4 regions of the Vermiculatibacterium agrestimuris genome follow, and region 1 is predicted to be linked to each of the others. Evidence: predicted binding sites of a transcription regulator. Region 1 holds the regulator's gene; each other region holds the start of a gene.
The links. Region 1 encodes Rex, which represses fermentation and respiration genes when NADH is low (regulators of the CRP and FNR family bind a similar motif). Its sites were predicted from a motif close to ATTGTTAANNNNTTAACAAT; they were not measured.

Region 1 (3,444 bases):
TCCAGCATGTAGAGGGGAAGTCCTTTACAGCCCATCTCGAAGCCCTGGAATACCTGGAATCCCAACATTTTCGTGTGATCCCACACATACGTTGCACTTCCATCGATGAATGCTTTGGGCATATTCAAGCCATCGGTGACAATCGCGAAAGGTTTGAATTTGATATTGACGGCGCTGTTGTAAAGGTAAATTCCCTTGCAGATAGAGAGGCCCTCGGCAGCACTGCTAAGTTCCCCCGCTGGGCCGTCGCCTATAAATATCCCCCCGAACAGAAGGAGTCTACAATTGTAGACATCCTTGTCCAGGTAGGCCGCACCGGGGTCTTGACCCCGAAAGCGGTGGTAGCTCCGGTACGGCTGGCGGGCACCACCGTCACCAATGCCACACTGCACAACCAGGACTTTATAACGGAAAAGGACGTTCGGATCGGAGACACTGTCCTCGTCCAAAAGGCAGGGGAGATCATCCCGGAGATCGTCTCTGTTCTCAAGGAGCGGCGGCCGCCGGACACCGTGCCTTATCATCTGCCGGATCACTGTCCTGTTTGCGGGGCTCCCGTGGTTCGGGATGAGGATGGCGCTGCTCTGCGCTGTACCGGTGCCGAATGTCCCGCCCAACTTCTCCGGCACCTGGCACATTTTGCCTCCCGGGATGCCATGGACATCGAGGGGCTGGGGAGTGCCAATGTGGAGAATCTGGTCAACGCCGGCCTTCTGAAGACCCCCGGCGACCTATACAGTCTTCGGGCCGAAGACGTTGCCAAGCTGGAGCGCATGGGGAAAAAGTCGGCGGAGAACCTTATCTCCGCCATTGAAAAATCTAAGGAAAACGATCTTTCGAGGCTTCTTTATGCCTTTGGCATTCGTCAGGTCGGCCAGCGCGCCGCCCAGCTCCTGGCCCGCCAGTTCGGTTCTCTGGACGCCCTGATCGCCGCTACAGAAGAGGACCTGGCCGCAGTGCCCGACATCGGCCCCGTCACGGCTCAAAACATCACCGCCTGGTTCGCCGATCCACAATCTCAGCATTTGGTGGAGACCCTCCGTACGGCTGGGGTAAATATGGAAAGTCGCGCCCAGCCGGTGGGTGACAAGTTCTCCGGGCTTACCTTTGTCCTCACCGGTGAGCTGACCGGCTTCACCCGGAAGGAAGCAGGGGAGCGTATTCAGGCGCTGGGCGGGAAGGTCTCCGGCTCCGTATCCAAGAAGACCTCCTATGTGGTCGCGGGCGAGGCTGCCGGCTCTAAGCTCCGCAAGGCTCAGGAGCTGGATGTTCCCATATTGGACGAGGCCGCCTTCCTCCAATTATTGGAGCAATAAATATGTCGAAAAACACCCCTATGGGCCTGTTCCCAGAGGGGTGTTTTTTCAACGACCCTTGACTTTTTTCAAATCATCTTCTTTTTGATTGTGAAAAAGTTTGACAAGTTGGCTCGGATAGGGTAGACTTAGTATAGAAAGACGCAGAAACAAGGAGTTGCAAATACCATGAAGAAGGACAAAGTTTCCAGCGCTGTTATCCGCCGCTTGCCCCGATATTACCGGCATCTTAGCGATCTGGCCCGGCAGGGCGTTGTGCGGATCTCCTCCAGTGCTCTGGGCAAGTCCATGCATCTCACCGCCTCCCAGATCCGTCAGGATCTCTCCTGCTTTGGCGAGTTCGGACAGCAGGGGTATGGCTACAATGTGGAGTCGCTCCGCAAGGAGGTCGCGGATATTTTAGGCATGAATCAGGGCCACACCGCAGTTATCCTGGGCGCCGGCAACCTGGGGCGGGCCCTGCTGGAAAACTTCCACTTTGACCGCAGCGGCGTACGTCTCACCGCCGCCTTTGACGTGTGTCCGGAGCTCATTGGCCACGATATCTCCGGCGTGCCCATTTACCCCATTGAGGAGCTTGAGCACTATCTCAGCGCTCACCCCACCAGCATCGGTGTTCTTACCGTTCCCGGCTCTGTAGCAGGGGAGATGTCGGAGCGTCTCATTGCCGGCGGCGTAAAGGGGATCTGGAACTTTACCAACTCAGAACTCCATGCGGATTCCGGCATCGTGGTGGAAAACGTCCACTTTGCCGACAGCCTCCTGGCGCTCAGCTACTTTATTTCGGAGGCGTCATGAAACACCGAAAGGTAATGGCCTTGCTGTTGGCAGGGACTCTCATCTGCGCCGGCGGCGCCATCGCCGCGGATCCCGGCTCTGCCGCCGATCCTCTCATTGCCCTGGGCTGGCTGAAAAGCACCTTCATTCCCAACGCTGTCACCCAGGCAGACGCCAGGGCAGAGGAGCGCATAGACGCATTGGAGAACTCCTCCACCTCCAGTGGTACTGAGCTGCGCATCAAGCGGGGAGACGTGCTTCGGTTGGACAGTGGCGCGGCCCTAACTCCACTGGCAGGGGGACTTTCGCTCTCCAGTGCCGGCACGGTAGTGGACATCACCACCGGAGAAGAGCACACCGGCTTACCTGTGACCGGCCATCGCTATCTGGCTGCGGAGCAGACCCAGGCCGCTTTCTCCGTCACCACCGATACGGCGGTGGTACGTCTCACCGGCCCCTATCAGCTCAGTCCCAGCACTGAGACGGACTACAACGCCCTGGCTGACGCATTGAAGACCATGGGCCTTTTTAAGGGCACTGACACACCCTATGGCTCCGGCTACGACTTGGAGCTGGCCCCAACCCGTATTCAGGGCCTCGTCCTTTTCCTGCGCCTGATGGGGGAGGAGCAGTCCGCGCTCAGCTACCCCGGCAGCGGGATCCACTTTACCGACGTCCCTGACTGGGCGCTGCCCTATGTCGCCTATGCCTATGATAGAGGCTATACCAAGGGGCAGGGCGTAGACGAGCAGTGGCGGGTCATCTTCGGCAGCGACGCCCCCATCTCCGCTGGAGACTACACCACCTTTCTCCTGCGGGCTTTGGGCTATATGGAGGGCAGTGATTTTCAGTGGGAGACCGCTTTGACCGACGCGCAGACCTTGGGCGTCCTGACCGCAGGGGAGGGCACGCTGCTCGCGCAAAAGCCCTTCCTGCGGGCACAAACCGTCTACCTGTCCTACTTCGCCCTATCGGCAAAAACCGCAGGGGAGGGGGGAGGCACCCTTCTGGAACGCCTGGCCGCAGCGGGCGCCATTGATGCCGCCACAGCCCAAAGTGCCATGTCAGGTCTTTCTTCTCAGCGTTTGTAAAGGGAATTGCCTTTTCGTCATTTATAATTAAAACCGCTGCCGAACGAATTCGGCAGCGGTTTCTTTTTCTTCTGCGGCGGCATAGGATGGCGGGAAAGGAGGGACGCTTATGACCACTCTCACGCTCCCTTACGACCGTGCTGCCGCCGTGGCCTACGCCCACCGATGGGCATATGGCCGCAATCCCAAATTCTATGACTACGAAGAGATCGGCGGCGACTGCACCAACTTCGCCTCACAGTGTCTTTACGCCGGCACCG
Region 2 (3,444 bases), on a different contig from region 1:
TCTGCTCTCCCAGTCGGAGGGCCCCCGGTTTTGGGAGTATTTCTCCTTTTCCGCCCTGCTGGCCCGGCGGGCCGCGGGAGATCCGGCCTGGGTCAATATTTTGATCTTTCTCCTGCTCCTGCCCCTCTCCCTTCTCTTGCTCCTTTTCGGGCTCTGGGCAGAGCTTCGGCATAGACGTGGACAGCTTCATCAATAAATGAAGTAGTTCGATTTTTGCACTCTTATAAAAATACTCCCTCTTGGGTCTATGACCCAAGAGGGAGCATTTTTATCGCTTTGAATATCTGTCTTACTTATGATCCACCTTGTACATGTGCTCGATGAGATCCAGCACCTTGTTGGAGTAGCCCATCTCGTTGTCGTACCAGGAGACCACCTTCACGAAGGTATCGGTGAGGGCGATGCCGGCCTTGGCGTCGAAGATGGAGGTGCGGGGATCGCCCAGGAAGTCGCTGGAGACCACATCCTCATCGGTGTAGCCCAGAACGCCCTTCAGCTCGCCCTCGCTGGCCTTCTTCATGGCCGCGCAGATCTCGTCATAGGTGGCGCTCTTGGCCAGGTTGACGGTCAGATCCACCACAGACACGTCCAGGGTGGGCACCCGCATGGACATACCGGTGAGCTTGCCGTTCAGGGCGGGGATGACCTTGCCCACGGCCTTGGCGGCGCCGGTGGAGGAGGGGATGATGTTGCCAGAGGCGGCGCGGCCGCCCCGCCAGTCCTTCATGGAAACGCCGTCCACCGTCTTCTGGGTGGCGGTGGTGGAGTGGACGGTGGTCATCAGGCCATCCTTGATGCCGAAGGCGTCGTTGAGCACCTTGGCGATGGGGGCCAGGCAGTTGGTGGTGCAGGAGGCGTTGGAGACGAACTGCATGTCGGGGGTGTAGGCGTCCAGGTTCACGCCGCACACGAACATGGGGGTGTCGTCCTTGGAGGGGGCGGACATGACCACCTTCTTGGCGCCGGCGGTGATGTGGGCCTGGGCCTTCTCCTTGGTCAGGAACAGGCCGGTGGACTCCACCACGTACTCCGCGCCCAGCTTGCCCCAGGGGATGTTGGCGGGATCCCGCTCGGCAAAGACGGGGATGGTCTTGCCGTTGACGATGATGCCCTTGTCGTCGGAGGAGACCTCGCCCTTGAACTGGCCGTGCATGGTGTCGTACTTCAGCATATAGGCCAGGTAGTCGGCAGGACACAGATCGTTGATACCCACGATCTCGATGTCAGGATGATTGATGCTGGCCCGGAAGACCATACGGCCGATCCGGCCAAAGCCGTTAATGCCAACTTTGATGCTCATGTTCATTACTCCTTTGTTATAGTATTAACGATGCTTGCGCCCATCATTATATCCCAATTCCTTCTATTTGCAAAGGGGAATTTTGCTGATTCTGGGGAAATTTTTTACAGTTTTTGCACCTCTTATTTCACACTTTCGACAAGAAACGACAAATTTTGTCAAAAGGTGTTGTTGCTGGCCCCATATTTTGGTATACTTTTAAACAAGATTTTGCGCAAACTGGAGGAAATGGAGGGATGGATATGGACGAGGAAACCTATCGGCGGCTTCTGTGGGAGCTGCGGGAACAGATCAATACCCTCTTTTCCGCCAACCATCTCCTCACCGCCCTGGTGCGGGAAAAGGGCGTCCAACGGGATCTGGACTGCCTGGCCATGTCCGACCAGGCCCTCTACCGCCTGATGCGCACCATTCAGCACCTGGAGTTTGTCCATGGGAGCACGCCCATCCTCCAGTCTCAGCTCATCGACGTGGCCCAGCCGTGCCGCCGGCTGGGAGAGTCCCTGGAGCACATCGCCGCCGATCTGAAGGTGGACTTCTCCTGGTCTGTGGACAGCGGCGACTATTCCACCATGGCCGACCCCCTGCTGTTGGAGCAGGCTCTGCTGAACCTTCTGACCAACGCCATCCAGGCCGCGGGCGAGGGCGGCAAGGTGTGGCTGCGCGCGGCCCTGAGCGGCGGCAGCATCCTCCTGACGGTGGAGGACAACGGCCCCGGCATGGGCGCCGATCCCCAGCTCAGCGCCACCTCCTGGGCTGACCCCTTCCTCAAAACGCCCGGCGGCGTGGGCCTGGGTATGGACATGGTCAAAAAGATCGCCCGGCTCCACAAGGGCACGGTGATGTGGCATGACCGGGCCGGCGGCGGGCTGTCCGTGACCCTCTCTCTTCCCCAAACCCCACCGTCCCAGCCCAGCGAGATCGTAAAAACGCCTCTCCGGAGCGATCTGACCGGCGGGTTCCCCCTTCTTCTGGTGGAGCTCTCCCCGCTCCTTCCTCTGGAGCAGTTCATGCCGGAAAATCTGGATTGATCAAGCCGTCTCCTCTGGGGGCGGCTTGTTTTTCCCCCTGTTTCCCGTTGACGTTGCGGCCGATCCGTGAGATAATCAGACCCATATCCTACATCTTAAAAAGGGGGCGTTTGCCTTGACAGAATTTCTCCTGCGCCGTTTTGTCCCCAATTACCAGGACGTCCAGTCTCCGGAGGTGCGGGAGCGCTGCGGCGCCCTGTCCGGCATCACCGGGATCCTGCTCAACGTGCTTTTGTGCATGGGCAAATTCATCGCCGGACTTCTCACCGGGGCGGTGTCCGTCACCGCCGACGCCTTCAACAACCTCTCCGACGCCGCCTCCTCTCTTGTGACTCTGGTGGGCTTCCACATGGCGGGTCAGGCCGCTGACCGGGATCATCCCTACGGCCACGGGCGTATGGAGTATCTGGCGGGCCTGGCGGTATCCGCGGCCATTCTGCTGGTGGGGGTGGAGCTGGCCAAGGGGGCCCTGGAGAAGATCCTCCGTCCTGAGGCCGTCCATTTCTCCTGGCTGTCTGTGGGGATCCTGTGCGCCTCCATCGCGGTCAAGCTGTGGATGTACCTGTTCAACAGGTCTTTGAGCCGCCGCATCTCTTCCGCCGCCATGGCCGCCACTGCCGCCGACTCCCTCTCTGACTGCGTGGCCACCGGCGCAGTGCTGCTGGGCCTGCTGGTCAGTCATTTTGCCCAGGTGTCCATTGACGGCTGGGTGGGCGTGGTGGTGGCCGCCTTCGTCCTCCGGGCCGGGTGGGAGGCCGCCAAGGACACCATTGATCCTCTGCTGGGCAAGGCCCCCGACCCCGCTCTGGTGGAGGGCATCCGCCAGACCGTCCTCAGCCACCCGGAGATCGCCGGCGTCCACGACCTGATGGTGCACGACTACGGCCCCGGCCATGTGATGGCCTCCCTCCACGCCGAGGTGTCCATCGACGCCGACATGGCCGCCACCCACGACATCATCGACAACGTGGAGCGGGAGCTGGCCCAGAAATACCGCCTTATCGCCACCATACATATGGATCCCATCGTCACCGACGACGCCCATATCAACGCCGTCCGCTCGGAGATCCTGGCCCTGGCCCAGCAGATCGACCCGGCCATGACCCTCCACGA
Region 3 (3,444 bases), on a different contig from region 1:
GCGTCCACCATCTTCTGATCCACCACCAGCCAGGCGTTGCCGCCCGTCTGAGCCAGCTCAGCGGCGGAGACGGCATCACGGGTGCCCACCTCGTCGCAGAAGCGCAGGCCCTCGGCATTGACCAGAATGGCGCCGTCGCCGCGCAGACCCTCGGTGATCAGAGCGGAGGTGTTCTGCTCCACAGTGGGATGGATCTGGATCTGATCCATGTCCACAGTGGCAGCTCCCACGGCCTCGGCCATCTTGATGCCGTCGCCGGTGCAGCCGGGCGCGTTGGTGGTGACAAAGCCGTCCAGCTCAGGCTTGAGCTCGGCCACCATCTTCAGGTTGGCGCCGAAGCCGCCGCAGGCCAGGACGACGCTCTTGGCGTTGACGGTATAGCCCTCGGCCTTCACGCCCACGGCCTTGCCGCCGTCCATGAGGATCTCGGTCACAGGGGCGTTGAAGATGATCTCCACGCCGTTGTCGGCGCAGGCCTTCTCCAGAATGGGAACGATGTAACCGCCGACAGAGACGGTCTTGCCCTCGGCGTCCACGGGGCGGTGGATCCGCTTGACGGACGCGCCGCCGAAGGAGCCCACATTGTGCAGCTCGGCGCCGATACCGTCCAGCCAGTCGATGGCGGCGGCAGAATTATTGGCCAGGGCGCTGACAAGCTCCTTGTCATTGATCCCCTTGCCGCCCACCATGGTGTCCAGAATGAACAGGTTCACGCTGTCGAAGTAGCCGTTGGAGCCGGCGGCCTTCCAGTCGTCATACTCCTTCTGGACAGTCGCCACCAGGTCACTGAGCTCGGGGTAGGTCTCGGCGGCAGAGCCGAGGGTCTTCTCCACACCGGCGTTCTCGGTGAACTCGTTGGTGTCCTGCCACTCGGTCTTGGCGGCGTTCATGCCGCCGGTGGCTTTGACGGAGTTGCCGCCCACCATGGCGGTCTTCTCCAGGATGACGACCTTCTTGCCGGCCTGGGCGGCGGCAATGGCGGCGGTCATGCCGGCGCCGCCGGCGCCCACGACCACCACGTCCACATCCATAGTCTGCTCCTCGCCGTTGCCGCCTTCAACTTTGGAGTTAAAGTTGGCCACATCGGCCCCGGCCGCCGTCAGAGCGGCCTCCACGGCGCCCAGGAAGCCGTCGGAAGCCAGGGTGGCGCCGCTGATGGCGTCCAGGTTGATGGTCTGGTCGTTCAGAATGGAAGTCGTCAGCAGCTCAATGGCCTTGCCGCCGATCTCCGGGGTCTCATTGCTCTCGGTCACGTCGATCTTCTCGATCTTGCTCTTGTCCGCGGACAGAGTGACCTCCACCTTGATAGCGCCGCCGTAGCCGCTGCCCTCGCCAACGCCGGTGACGGCGTCCGCAGGCGCGGGGCTTTCCTTGCCCTCGTTGCTGCACGCAGCCAAGCCACAGATCATGGCCGCGGCCAGCAGCAGAGCGCCTAGTCTCTTCTTCATATTGTTCCTCTCCTTAAGTTTTGATTTGTATTGGGATTTTTCTCCCGAACAATGTGGTATTATAGCACCATGTTTTGGAATACGCAATAAAATTTGATAAAAAATTCACATTTTTCTGGCCATGTCAAAAAGGACCTCCCCTGCCGCAGGCAGAGAAGACCCTTTTTCCCATTATTCCATTATGTCGGCTGGAACCGCCCCTCCAGCCCGGAAGTCCAGGTCACCTCGTCCTCCCGTGTGACAAAGATGGCCTCGATCCCATCCAGGCTCTCAATGAAAGCAGTTCCCTTTTCCAAGCCCATGGCAAACACCGCGGTAGATAGCGTATCGGCGTCAAAGGCATCCGGGGCAATGATGGAAACGCCGGCCAGCTCATTCTGCACCGGCCAGCCGGTGGCGGTATCCAGAATATGGTGATAGCGCACTCCGTCCAGATCAAAGCCCCGCTCATAGATGCCGCTGGTGACCACAGCCTGATCCCTTACGGGCACAGCGCCCACCACGGCCTGCTGCTGAAGGCCCCGGGGATCCTGTATGCCAATATTCCAGTCGGTGCCATCGGGCTTACCGCCGATGGCCAGTACATTCCCGCCAAAGTTCAGAAAACCGCTCTCCACGCCCCGCTGCCGCATAAAATCGGCAATGCGGTCGGTGATATAGCCCTTGGCAATGGCCCCCAGGTCGATGGTGACGCCGGCGGGAAGCAGGACTCCCTCCTCGTCCATGTCGATCTGGGCCCAACCCACTTTCTCGGCGGCCTGGGCCAAGGCGGTCTCGTCAGGAAGGCGCCCCATCCCCTCCCCTGTGAAATCCCACAGGTCTACGCAGGCGCCGATGGTAATGTCAAAAGCTCCTTCAGAAAGGGCGGAGTACTCCAGCGCCTTTTCCAGGATCTCCCGGGTCTCGGGACTGACCTGGATCCGCTTTCCTCCCGCGTGGTTCAGATTCCAGACGTCAGAGCCCTCCACTGTCTTGCTCAGCAAGTCCTCATACCGCTGACATTCCGCCTGGGCGTCGGAGAGAAGCGTCTCGTCATCGGTGTAGATGTTCATGGTCACCACAGTGTCGAAGAAAAACGCCACCTGGCTTTTGGGCTCGGCCGGCGCAGTGGTGACGCGCGGAGCCACGGCAGGACCGCCGCCGCAGCCGGTCAGCGCCAGGGCCAGGGCCAATCCCCATATCAGCTTTTTTCTCATCCCTGTCCCTCCGCGCCGGGAAGCCGCAGCACCCGCACGATCTGCCGCCCGGCAATACCGGTGATGATGCCGGTGACTACGGCCGAGATCATCAGGGGAAAGACATAGAACAACAGCCCCGGCGTCTCCATAATGAGCGCGGCCACCAGGATCTGGCCCACGTTGTGGAATATCGCGCCTACCACCGACACGCCCACGATGGAGACGCTGTCCCGGCCCAGCTTTTTCACCAAAAGCATCATAACAAGGCTCAGAACGCCGCCACCCATACTATAAAAGAACGCCGCCGCCAGATTGCCCGACATAAAGCCGGTAAGCACCACCTTCATCAGCATCAGAAGCACCGCATACCTTGCCCCCAACAGATAGATGGCGTAGAGCAGCACTGTGTTGGCCAGTCCCAGCTTGATCCCCGGAGGCAGCGCCATCACAGCGGCGAGGAGGTTTTCCATATAGCCAAGCACCACCGCCGCCGCCGAGAGCAGGGCCAAACGGGTCAGCCGCTGGGTGGTGAACCGAGAAGAGGTTCGCTCCATATTACTCCCCGCCCTCCAATACCAGCTCCACCGTCACCTGGTTGGGCAGACAGACGATCCATTGCCGCAGGCCGCGCCGCTCATAATTCTCCATGGACATCTCCCCCTGGTAGACGCACTGCTTGTCCGGGCAGGTGGAGTCCATCATCCGGATGGCGCCGTCCTTGACCTCGATGTGGTTGACCACGCCGCTGCCCTGGTCGACCTCGATGACCTGATCCTCGTTCAGGGCCACCTCCTGATAAAGGTCGGCGCCCACATAGA
Region 4 (3,444 bases), on a different contig from region 1:
CGGCTGGCGGCAGCCCTGGGGAAACCCCTGACGGACAGCGCTCCCACCTTCGACGACAACGGCTCCGTGGCCGGTTGGGCGAGCGCCGCCGTGGGACAGATGCAGCTCAGCGGCATCATGAGCGGCACAGGCAACAACCAGTTCTCCCCCCAACAGTCCTACACCCGGGAGCAGTCCGTCGTCACCATCGTGCGGATGTATAACCACACGATGTAAAAAAGAGCGATCCATCTCCGGCTTGATATCCCGGTGAACGGCGGCCAGGGAGTGGAGCACCCACAAACCTTCGCAGAGCTGCTTCACGATAAGCTCTAAAATGGTTGTCAAGGACGCTATCCTCCGCATAATCTGGTAAAAAGGAGGATTTCTATGGATCATTTTTCGTCCTGCGGCAATTCAAAGCTCCATCTTCTCTCCGTCCTGCGCGGCAGACCGCGGGCGGCGGCAAAAATCGTGGGCAGCGAAAGCTACCCCGATATATCAGGCAGCGTGCGATTCTATCAAACCTGCGCGGGCGTGATCGTCCGGGCCGAAATCAGCGGTCTTCCCCATTCCGACCTCCCCTGCCAGGGGCGGATCTTCGGGTTCCACATTCATAAGGGAACCGACTGTGCAGGCAGCATGGACGATCCCTTTGCGGACGCCATGTCCCACTACGATCCGGGCGACTGCGCCCATCCGTACCACGCCGGCGACCTGCCGCCGCTGTTTGAAAACGACGGGTTTGCCCTCTGTGTGTTTCTCACGGATCGCTTTGATGTAAATGAGGTGATCGGCAGAACGGTCATCATCCACGACCACCCGGATGATTTTACCACGCAGCCATCGGGCAATTCCGGCACGAAGATCGCCTGCGGCGTGATCCGTGGAACGGCAAGTTCCCGTCCGTAAGAGTCAGCTCCGTCCCCGCGCTTGCTCTTGCGTCTCCATTACGGGAAAAAGCAAAAAAGGCCCGTCCCCCAGGGGACGGGCCTTTTTTTGCTTCAATTTTTTGCCGTGAGCGCCTTATTTCACGCCCATCCAGCCGGAGATGACCATGCGCTGGACTTCGCTGGTGCCCTCATAGATCTCGGTGATCTTGGCGTCGCGCATAAACCGCTCGAAGGGATACTCCCGGGTGTAGCCGTAACCGCCGGTGAGCTGAAGAGCGCGGCGGGTCACGTCGGAGGCAGTCTCAGCGGCCACCAGCTTGGCCATGGCGGCCAGGTGGCTGTGGGGCTCGTGATCCTGCTTGGCCTGGGCGGCCCGGTAGACCAGCAGCCGGGCGGCGTCGGTCCTGGCCTGCATGTCGGCCAGCTGGAACTGGGTGTTCTGGAACTGGCTGATGCGCTTGCCAAACTGGACGCGCTCGCTGGTGTACTTCACGCACTCGTCGATGGCGGCCTGGGCGATACCCAGAGCCTGGGCGGCAATGCCGATCCGGCCGCCGTCCAGGGTCATCATGGCCACCTTGAAGCCCTTGTTCAGCTCGCCCAGCAGGTTCTCCTTGGGCACGATGCAGTCCTCAAAGACAAGCTCGCAGGTGGAGGAGCCGCGGATGCCCATCTTCTTCTCGTGGGCGCCCACCTTGAAGCCGGGGAAGTCCTTCTCCACGATAAAGGCGGAGATGCCCTTGGTGCCCAGGCTCTTGTCGGTCATGGCGAAGACCACGAACACGTCGGCAAAGCCGGCGTTGGTGATGAAGATCTTGGAACCGTTGAGCACCCAGTGGTCGCCCTTATCCTCGGCGGTGGTCTTCTGCATGGCGGCGTCGGTGCCGGCGCCGGGCTCAGTCAGGCCGAAGGCGCCCAGCTTCTCGCCGGTGGCCAGGGGCGGCAGATACTTCGCCTTCTGCTCCTCGGTGCCGAAGTTGAAAATGGGCCAGGCGCACAGGGAGGTGTGGGCGGAGACCATCACGGAGGTGGTGGCGCAGTGCTTGGCCAGCTCCTCACACACGCCGATGTAGTTGAGATAGGTCAGGCCGGCCCCGCCGTACTCCTCGGGGAAGGGAACGCCCATCATGCCCATCTCAGCCAGCTTGTGCCAGGTCTCCTCAGGGAAGCGCTCGTTCTCATCCACCTCGGCGGCGATGGGGGCGACCTCCTTCAGGCAGAAATCATGGAGCATATCCAGAATTTCCTGCTCTTCCGCGCTAAAATGAAAATCCATACTGTTTTCCTCCTTTTAATTGGCCAATTGTGAAGTTTTAGACAATGTCTAAATATGACCTTGCGCCGCTCTCAGATGCTCGGGGAGGGCGGCGCAAGGAACGAACAAGGGATATTGTTTCGCTTAGGCCCGGGCCTTCTTGATCTCCTCAGTGAGGACAGGCAGTACCTCAAAGAGGTTGCCCACCACGCCGTAGTCGGCCACATCGAAGATGGGGGCGTCGGGATCCTTATTGATGGCCACGATGCAGTCAGAGCCGCTCATACCGGCCAGGTGCTGAATGGCGCCGGAGATGCCGCAGGCGATGTACAGCTTGGGGCCGACGGTCTTACCGGTCTGGCCCACCTGGTGGCTGTGGGCGATCCAGCCGGCGTCCACGGCGGCACGGGAAGCGCCCACGGTGGCGCCCAGCACGTCGGCCAGGGCCTTCACGGGGGCGAAGCCCTCGGGGCCGCCCACGCCGCGGCCGCCGGAGACGATGATCTCCGCGCCTTCCAGATCCACCTTCTCACTGTCCATGTCCTGGATCAGCTCCAGGATCTGGGTGCGGATATCCTTGGCGTCCACATGGATGTCTTCCTTGATGATCTCAGCGGCGGCGGCAGTGGCCTCAGCCTTCTTGAACACGCCGGGACGGACGGTGCCAATCTGAGGACGGTGATCGGGGCAGAGGATGGTGGCCATCAGGTTGCCGCCGAAGGCGGGACGGGTCCAGGCCACGTTGCCGCTCTCCTCATCAATATCCAGGGCGGTGCAGTCGGCGGTGAGGCCGGTGTTCAGACGGCAGGACACCCGGGGGCCCAGATCGCGGCCGTTGTTGGTGGCGCCGATCATCATGCTGGTGGGGCCGTACTTCTCCACCAGAGTGCACAGCGCGATGGCATAGGCGTCGGTGCTGTACTGCTTGTACTCGGGGCCGTCCACCACGATCACCTTGTCGGCGCCATGGGTGGCGGCGTCGTTGACGGCGGCGTCCACGCCGCTGCCGATGACAACGGCCACCAGCTGGCCGCCCTGCTTGCCAGCCATCATCTTGCCGGGGCTGAGCAGCTCAATGCCCACGTTCTTGGCGGTGCCGTCCTCGTTGGTCTCAACAAATACCCACAGGTCTTTGGTCTTTGCTTCCATTGTACGTCCCCTCCCTTAAATAATGCTGGCGCCGCTGAGCAGCTCGAAGAGCTTCTTGGCGCTGGTCTCGTTGTCGGCCTCCTGGATCTTCACGCCGCCGGTCTTCTTCTGGGGCACGAAGGTCTTCTTCACATGGGTGGGAGAGCCTTTCAGGCCGATGCGGGTGGT

Region 2: a site for Rex is predicted at 1,313-1,332, ahead of gap (type I glyceraldehyde-3-phosphate dehydrogenase). Genes of this name have one in related genera too.
Region 3: a site for Rex is predicted at 1,541-1,560, ahead of NFR87_RS08925 (flavocytochrome c). Genes of this name have one in related genera too.
Region 4: a site for Rex is predicted at 2,175-2,194, ahead of NFR87_RS08285 (acyl-CoA dehydrogenase). Genes of this name have one in related genera too.

What each region holds. Positions count from the first base shown of each region.
Region 1 covers NZ_CALPCU010000001.1:192,169-195,612, reverse strand. The annotation lists gene ligA (NAD-dependent DNA ligase LigA) at 1-1,316, shown strand, start outside; gene NFR87_RS00960 (redox-sensing transcriptional repressor Rex) at 1,485-2,114, shown strand; gene NFR87_RS00955 (hypothetical protein) at 2,111-3,184, shown strand; gene NFR87_RS00950 (amidase domain-containing protein) at 3,294-3,444, shown strand, end outside.
Region 2 covers NZ_CALPCU010000037.1:5,535-8,978, forward strand. The annotation lists gene NFR87_RS09705 (helix-turn-helix domain-containing protein) at 1-196, shown strand, start outside; gene gap (type I glyceraldehyde-3-phosphate dehydrogenase) at 290-1,300, opposite strand; gene NFR87_RS09715 (sensor histidine kinase) at 1,543-2,331, shown strand; gene NFR87_RS09720 (cation diffusion facilitator family transporter) at 2,447-3,444, shown strand, end outside.
Region 3 covers NZ_CALPCU010000028.1:2,866-6,309, forward strand. The annotation lists gene NFR87_RS08925 (flavocytochrome c) at 1-1,448, opposite strand, end outside; gene NFR87_RS08930 (FAD:protein FMN transferase) at 1,628-2,644, opposite strand; gene NFR87_RS08935 (Gx transporter family protein) at 2,641-3,180, opposite strand; gene NFR87_RS08940 (NusG domain II-containing protein) at 3,182-3,444, opposite strand, start outside.
Region 4 covers NZ_CALPCU010000023.1:2,636-6,079, reverse strand. The annotation lists gene NFR87_RS10465 (S-layer homology domain-containing protein) at 1-216, shown strand, start outside; gene NFR87_RS08290 (superoxide dismutase family protein) at 370-891, shown strand; gene NFR87_RS08285 (acyl-CoA dehydrogenase) at 1,006-2,148, opposite strand; gene NFR87_RS08280 (electron transfer flavoprotein subunit alpha/FixB family protein) at 2,272-3,276, opposite strand; gene NFR87_RS08275 (electron transfer flavoprotein subunit beta/FixA family protein) at 3,292-3,444, opposite strand, start outside.